2 regions of the Janthinobacterium sp. GMG2 genome follow, and region 1 is predicted to be linked to the other one. Evidence: predicted binding sites of a transcription regulator. Region 1 holds the regulator's gene; the other holds the start of a gene.
What was found. Region 1 encodes FliA, which starts transcription of late flagellar genes. Its sites were predicted from a motif close to CTAAAGTTTNNNNNNNNNNNGCCGNTA; they were not measured.
Positions count from the first base shown of each region.

Region 1 (3,387 bases):
AAACCCAGCTGGCGGAAATTTCGTGGGGCTCGACGCAGCAGCGCGAGCCGCAAAAAGCCGTCGTGCTGCGCGAAATGCTGGCCGCCGGCTTTTCCGCCAGCCTGGCGCGCTACCTGATCGACAAGCTGCCCGCCGGCCTCGACGGTGCGCAAAGCATGCGCTGGATCAAGACCGTCCTCAGCCGCAACCTGAACACGGTGGCCAATGAAGACGCCATGCTCGAGCAGGGCGGCGTGTTTGCCCTGGTCGGCCCGACCGGTGTCGGCAAGACCACCAGCACGGCCAAGCTGGCGGCCCGCTGCGTGATGCGCCACGGCCCGGAAAAGCTGGCCCTGATCACCACGGACGCCTATCGTATCGGCGCGCATGAGCAGCTGCGCATCTATGGCAAGATCCTCGGCGTGATGGTGCATTCCGTGAAAGATGAAGCGGATTTGCGCATCGCCTTGAAAGAATTGAAGAACAAGCACACGGTGCTGATCGATACGGTGGGCGTGAGCCAGCGCGACCAGATGGTGACGGAACAGGTGGCCATGCTGTCGGGCGCCGGCGCCGACGTGAAACGCCTGCTGTGCCTGAACTCCACGGCGACCCAGGAAACCCTCAACGAAGTGGTGCGCGCCTATCAGGGCAGCGGCCTGGCCGGCTGCATCATGACCAAGCTCGATGAAGCGGCGTCGATCGGCAACGTGCTCGACGTGGTGATCCGCCAGAAGCTGAACCTGTTCTATGTGTCGAACGGCCAGCGCGTGCCGGAAGACCTGTACCTGGCCGACCGTGGCTACCTGATCGACCGCGCCTTCAAGCTCAAGCGCGACTCGGCGGCCACGCAGTTTTCCGATGCCGAACTGCCGCTCCTGATGGCGCAGGCCGCCGCCCGCAACAATGAAGCGCGCGGGGTGCACCTTGGCTAATTTTGATTTCGACCAGGCTGAAGGCTTGCGCCGCATGCTGGCCGGCCCGCAGCCGCGCGTCATGACGTTCCTCTCGGCCACGCCGCAGGACGACAAGGGCGCCATGCTGGTTAACCTGGGTGCTTCGCTCGTCTATGGCGGCAATGACGTGCTGCTGCTCGACGCCAGCGGCGGCAGCGATGGTGTGGCCGCGCGCCTGGGACTGGCGCACGGCGCCAGCCTGCGCGACGTGGCGCGCCAGCAGTGCGGCTTGAACCAGGTCATCCACCAGGTGCCGCAAGGCTTTGGCGTGGCCAGCCTGGGCGCGCGCAACCATTTGATGGACAGCATGGACTATGCGGGCGAGGAGGAGTTGCGCCGCCTGGGCAAGACTTTCGACGTGCTGGCGCGCCGGAGCGGCATCGTGCTGGTCGACGGCGTCGTGGCAGACGAGGGCGCCTGTTTCCCCGTGCCCTTGATGGCGTCGTCCGATATCGTCGTGCAAGTCTCCACCAGCGCCACCTCGATCAAGGCGGCGTACTGCCTGATCAAGCGCCTGAGCCAGGAACTGGGACGCCGTCCGTTCGGTATTCTCGTCACCGGCGCTTCCGAATCCGAAGCAAAAGTGGTATACGATAATATGGCACAGGCGGCGAGCCGTTACCTGGCCGTGAAGCTGACGTCGATGGGTTCGGTGCCTGCCGATGAGTATCTGCACCGCGCGGCGCGCCTGGGCCGCAGCGTGGTCGATGCGTTTCCGCTGGCCGGCGCCTCGGTGGCGTTTCGCGGACTGGCCGAGCGGCTGGCCCGTTCGGCGGCGCCCGTGCTCGGCGGCACCTTGTACCAGACGGGGAGCCCGCACCAGTTCAGCGCCTGAAGCCAACCGTAGCACCAGATAAGATGAGAAAACAATAAGCAGCCTATGTACACGGTCAAAGGGAAATCGAACAAGGACTATTTGCTGACGGAGCATATTCCGCTGGTGAAGCGTCTGGCGCACCATATGAAGGCGAAATTGCCGCCTTCGGTCGAGGTCGATGACCTGATCCAGGCCGGCATGATCGGCCTGCTCGATGCCATCAGCCGCTATGAAGAGACGCATGGCGCGCAGTTCGAGACGTATGCCGTGCTGCGCATCCGCGGCGCCATGCTCGACGAATTGCGCACCAGCGACTGGCTGCCGCGCAGCATGCGCCAGAACATGCGCAAGATCGAAGAGGCGATGAGCACCTTGCAGCAGCGCCTCGGCCATCCACCGACAGAGTCGGAAGTGGCGAAACTGCTCAAGATGTCGCTGGCCGACTACCAGGAAATGCTGGGCGACGGCGGCGGCCACCAGCTCGTGTACTACGAAGACTTTCATGACCCGGACGGCAATGACAGCTTTCTCGACCGCCATTGCGTGGACGAGGACAGCGACCCCTTGCGTTCCCTGCTCGATACCGATTTCCGGCAATCCGTGATCGATGCCATCGACGCGCTGCCACCACGCGAGAAAATACTCATGGGCCTGTATTACGAAGAAGAGCTGAACCTGAAGGAGATCGGCGCGGTGATGGGCGTATCCGAATCGCGCGTCTCGCAGCTGCATACCCAGGCCGTCGCGCGCCTGCGCGCAACCTTGAGGGAGCAGGCGTGGACTGGTCCAGTGTAATCGGGCTGGCGCTGGCGCTGGCGGGCCTGTTGGTCGGCCAGGCACTGGAAGGCGGCAAGATGGCCTCCCTGCTGCAGCCGGCCGCCTTTGCCATCGTGGTCATCGGCACTTTCGGCGCCGTGCTGCTGCAAACGCGGCTGCGCACTTTCGTGCGCGGCCTGGAAATGCTGCGCTGGGTCTTCCTGCCGCCAGCCGACACGCGTGCCGCGCTGGCGCGCGACATCGGGCAATGGAGCTTGACGGCGCGCCGCGACGGCCCGCTGGCGCTCGAGCGCCTGATGGAAAACACGGCCGACCGCTTCAACGCCAAGGGCTTGCGGATGATCGTCGACGGCATCGCGCCGGACAAGCTGCGCCAGCTGCTCGACGTGGAAATCTCCGCCTACGAAATGGCCGAGCGCCAGGCCGTCAAGGTGTGGGAGTCGGCGGCCGGCTATTCGCCCACCATCGGTATTCTGGGCGCCGTGCTGGGCCTGATACACGTGATGGAAAACCTCACCGACCCAAGTAAATTAGGCGGCGGCATCGCTGTGGCGTTTGTCTCGACCATCTACGGCGTCGGCCTGGCCAACCTGCTGTTCCTGCCGGTGGCGAATAAACTCAAGGCCATCGTTTCGCGCCGCGTGCTGCAATACGAAATCACGGCCGCCGTGCTGTACGACATCGCCACGGGCGACCACACGCGCATCATCGAAGAGCGCGTTTCCAGCCTGCTGCACGAGCACTGACCATGATGCGGCGCGCGCGCAGGAAGTATGACGAGGAACCGGACAACCAGGACCGCTGGCTGATCTCGTACGCCGACTTCATCACCCTGCTGTTCGCGTTCTTTGTCGTCAT
Region 1 covers NZ_JAXAWA010000001.1:981,778-985,164, forward strand. The annotation lists gene flhF (flagellar biosynthesis protein FlhF) at 1-914, shown strand, start outside; gene SKZ59_RS04405 (MinD/ParA family protein) at 907-1,770, shown strand; gene SKZ59_RS04410 (RNA polymerase sigma factor FliA) at 1,816-2,547, shown strand; gene SKZ59_RS04415 (flagellar motor protein) at 2,529-3,275, shown strand; gene motD (flagellar motor protein MotD) at 3,281-3,387, shown strand, end outside.

Region 2 (3,387 bases), on a different contig from region 1:
CACCATCGCCAACACCGCTGGACTGAACGAACATGTGCAATCCGTACTTGAAAGCGCACTGAACCGCTTCCGCGACAACCTGACCCGCATCGAAGTCCACATCAGCGACACGAATGGCCCGAAAGGCGGCGCCGACGATATTCGCTGCGTCATGGAAGCACGCGTTGCTGGCTACCAACCGATCGCCGTGACCGAACAGAACGCCACCGTGCATCAATCCGTTGCCGGCGCCACCGACAAACTGAAACGCGCCATCGATAGCGCCCTGGGCCGCCTGCAAGACAGCAAGCGCCACGCCACCGGCAAGAATGCCGTGATCGATACGGCCGAAGCGGAAGAAACCGCCGAGTAATTCCCCACCTGCAGGATTTCCAGAGACTGAGGCAGCCGTTCAAGGCTGCCTTTGCACATCTGGACCCGCCTTCCTGCGCGACAATATCCATAGCAGAACAGCAAGCATTCCGGCGTATTAACACCGCAATGAAATAATTGTCGTATTTCTCACAGTAAGTGACATCAAGCAAGCCTTTGGCGTTACAGCCAAGGCCGCTTTACGCTATCATGAAGCTACCGGCCCTCTGCTCGCGCGCGCCGGCTTTTTGAAAGTGTGATTGTGGAACAGATCGGCAACTTCGGCGCTTCAGGCTGCAACATCGGCGATTTACAGCTATTTCGCGATGGGGCGGATAGCCAGACGGCCGCCATGCTGGCGCCCTGCCCCGTCATGCGCCTCGAAGCGGGCGAAGCCATTGCCGACACACAGGGTACTTGCCTGTACATCGTCCTGCGCGGTTCGCTGGCCGTGGCCGCCGACATCCACACGGGCATGGATGACGGCACCGTCAGCAAGGTCTTGCCCGGCGAAAGCGTGGGCGAACAATCAGTGCTCGATGAAGCGAGCAACCTGGCCGCCATTTCCGCCCTGGAAGAAACCGACTTGCTGGTGATCGACGCGGCTGTCGTCTGGGAATTGATCGAGCAATCGAACGGCCTGGCGCGCAACCTGCTGCGGCTGCTGTCTTTCCGCATCCGCGCCGCCAACGCCCTGCTGCGCCGCCGGCAGAAACTGGGCGAGTTCTACCGCCAGCTGTCGATGGTCGACAGCCTGACGGGCCTGTACAACCGCGCCTGGCTCACGGATTTACTGCCGAACATGATCGTCACGGCCCACGCCAGCGGCTCGCCGCTGTCGCTGGTGATGATAGACCTCGACCATTTCAAGCGCTTCAACGACACGCACGGCCACCAGGCGGGCGACCAGGCGCTGCGCATCGCCGCGCAAGTGCTGGGCGCGGCCCTGCGGCCCACGGATTTTGCCGTGCGCTACGGTGGCGAGGAAATGATGGTGATTTTGCCCGATACCAATGAACACGTGGCCCTGCGGGTCGCCGAACGCTTGTGCGAACGCATGCAGCAAGCCGTCATCTTCGCCGACATGCGCAGCGCGCTGCCGCACATCACGGGCTCGTTCGGCGTGTCCAGCCTAGCGGCCGAACAGGATGACCATGCGCTGATCGCGACGGCCGACGCGGCGCTCTACCGCGCGAAGGCAGGCGGACGCAACCGGGTAATGCTATAGATCAGGCGGCCTTGCTGTCGGCCGGCTTGGTCGCATCCGGCTTGGCAGCGTCATCCTTCTTGCTGCTGTGCGCGGCGATGAAATCCGCATAGCCCTTCTGCACCAGTTCATACGTCTTGTCGATATTGCCGGCGATATCACCACCTAGCACTTTCAAGCCTTCCAGGATATCGCGCGCTTCCTTGAAGCCTTTTTCCATGCCGCCGCTGATGGTATCCATGAACTTGGTCAAGGCCGCATCGTCATCCAGGTCGGGATTCTGTTTCTTGAAGGCGTCAAAAAACCCGGTCGACAGCGATACAATGCGGCTCGCCGTCGCTTCGGCGCTATTGTCCTGCGACGCCGCGTTCTGGATCGCATCGTCGCCGTATTGGCCCTTCAGCGCTTCATTGATGTTGGTGATGGCCGTCTTGTACAGCAGCGCCAGCGGCTCGTTCTCGGAACCGATCGACACGTTCAGCGACGCCTGCATGATGGAGGCGTTCAATTGCAGCTTCGTGCGGTCGTTGACGCTCATTTCAGCGTTGATGCCGTCCTTTTGCTGGACTTTATCGTCCTTGCCGGCAACACCCGTACTGACGGATGTCACGGAAGGGTTGGAATTGCCGCCTGCGGCGATGGGAATTGACACGATAGACCTCCTTGAACGGGCAATGTATGCCACCATGCGGGAAACGCGATGATGACCATCCTCTCGTGTAGTATCGGCAGGTTTTCAGAAAACTGTAGCAGCGGCGCGTTTACGGCCCGGATAACCAATCAAGTAACCAAGTAATGACCATCAATGACTAACCAGACCTTTCTTTGGCACGACTACGAAACCTTTGGCGCCCAGCCGCGCCGCGACCGCCCGGCCCAGTTCGCCGCCATCCGCACGGATGCCGAACTCAACGAGATCGGCGAGCCGATCATGCTGTATTGCCAGCCTGCCAATGATTTCCTGCCCGATCCGCAATCGTGCCTGATCACGGGCATCACGCCGCAGCAGTGTCTGCAGCTGGGCGTGCCCGAACACCAGTTCGCCGCCACCATCGAAGCGGCCTTTTCGGAGCCGGGCACCATCGGCGTGGGCTACAACACCATCCGTTTCGACGATGAAGTCACGCGTTTCCTGTTCTGGCGCAACCTGATCGATCCGTATGCGCGCGAATGGAAAAACCATTGCGGCCGCTGGGACATCCTCGACGTCGTGCGCATGACGCATGCGCTGCGCCCGGAAGGTATTCAATGGCCGAAGCGCGACGATGGCCAGACCAGTTTCAAGCTGGAACACTTGAGCAAGGCCAACGGCCTGGCCCACGAAGCGGCGCACGATGCGCTGTCGGACGTGCGCGCCACCATCGCCCTGGCGCGCCTGATCAAGCAGAAACAGCCGAAACTGTTCGAATTCTGCCTGGCGCTGCACAAGAAGGACCGGGTCGCCAGCGAAATGGGCATGCACCTGGCCGCCGGCGAGCGCCAGCCTTTCCTGCACGTGTCGGGCATGTTCCCTGCCGAACGGGGCTGTGTGGGCGTCGTCTGGCCGCTGGCCACGCATCCGAGCAACAAGAACGAGATCCTCGTCTGGGATTGCGCCTACGATCCGCGCGAACTGTTCAGCCTGGACGCCGACACCATCCGCACGCGGCTGTTCACGCGCAAGGAAGCCATGCCCGAAGGCATGACGCGCCTGCCCGTGAAAAGCGTGCATCTGAATAAGTCGCCCATGCTGGTCGGCAACCTGAAAACGTTGTCGCCGGCCATGGCCGCGCAATGGGGCATCGACGTGGACGCCGCGAAGGTCAACGCGCAATTCGCCGCCACGGCGC
Region 2 covers NZ_JAXAWA010000004.1:262,381-265,767, reverse strand. The annotation lists gene SKZ59_RS16915 (HPF/RaiA family ribosome-associated protein) at 1-352, shown strand, start outside; gene SKZ59_RS16910 (GGDEF domain-containing protein) at 614-1,579, shown strand; gene SKZ59_RS16905 (DUF5610 domain-containing protein) at 1,581-2,210, opposite strand; gene sbcB (exodeoxyribonuclease I) at 2,364-3,387, shown strand, end outside.
Region 2: a site for FliA is predicted at 2,282-2,308, ahead of SKZ59_RS16905 (DUF5610 domain-containing protein). Genes of this name have one in related genera too.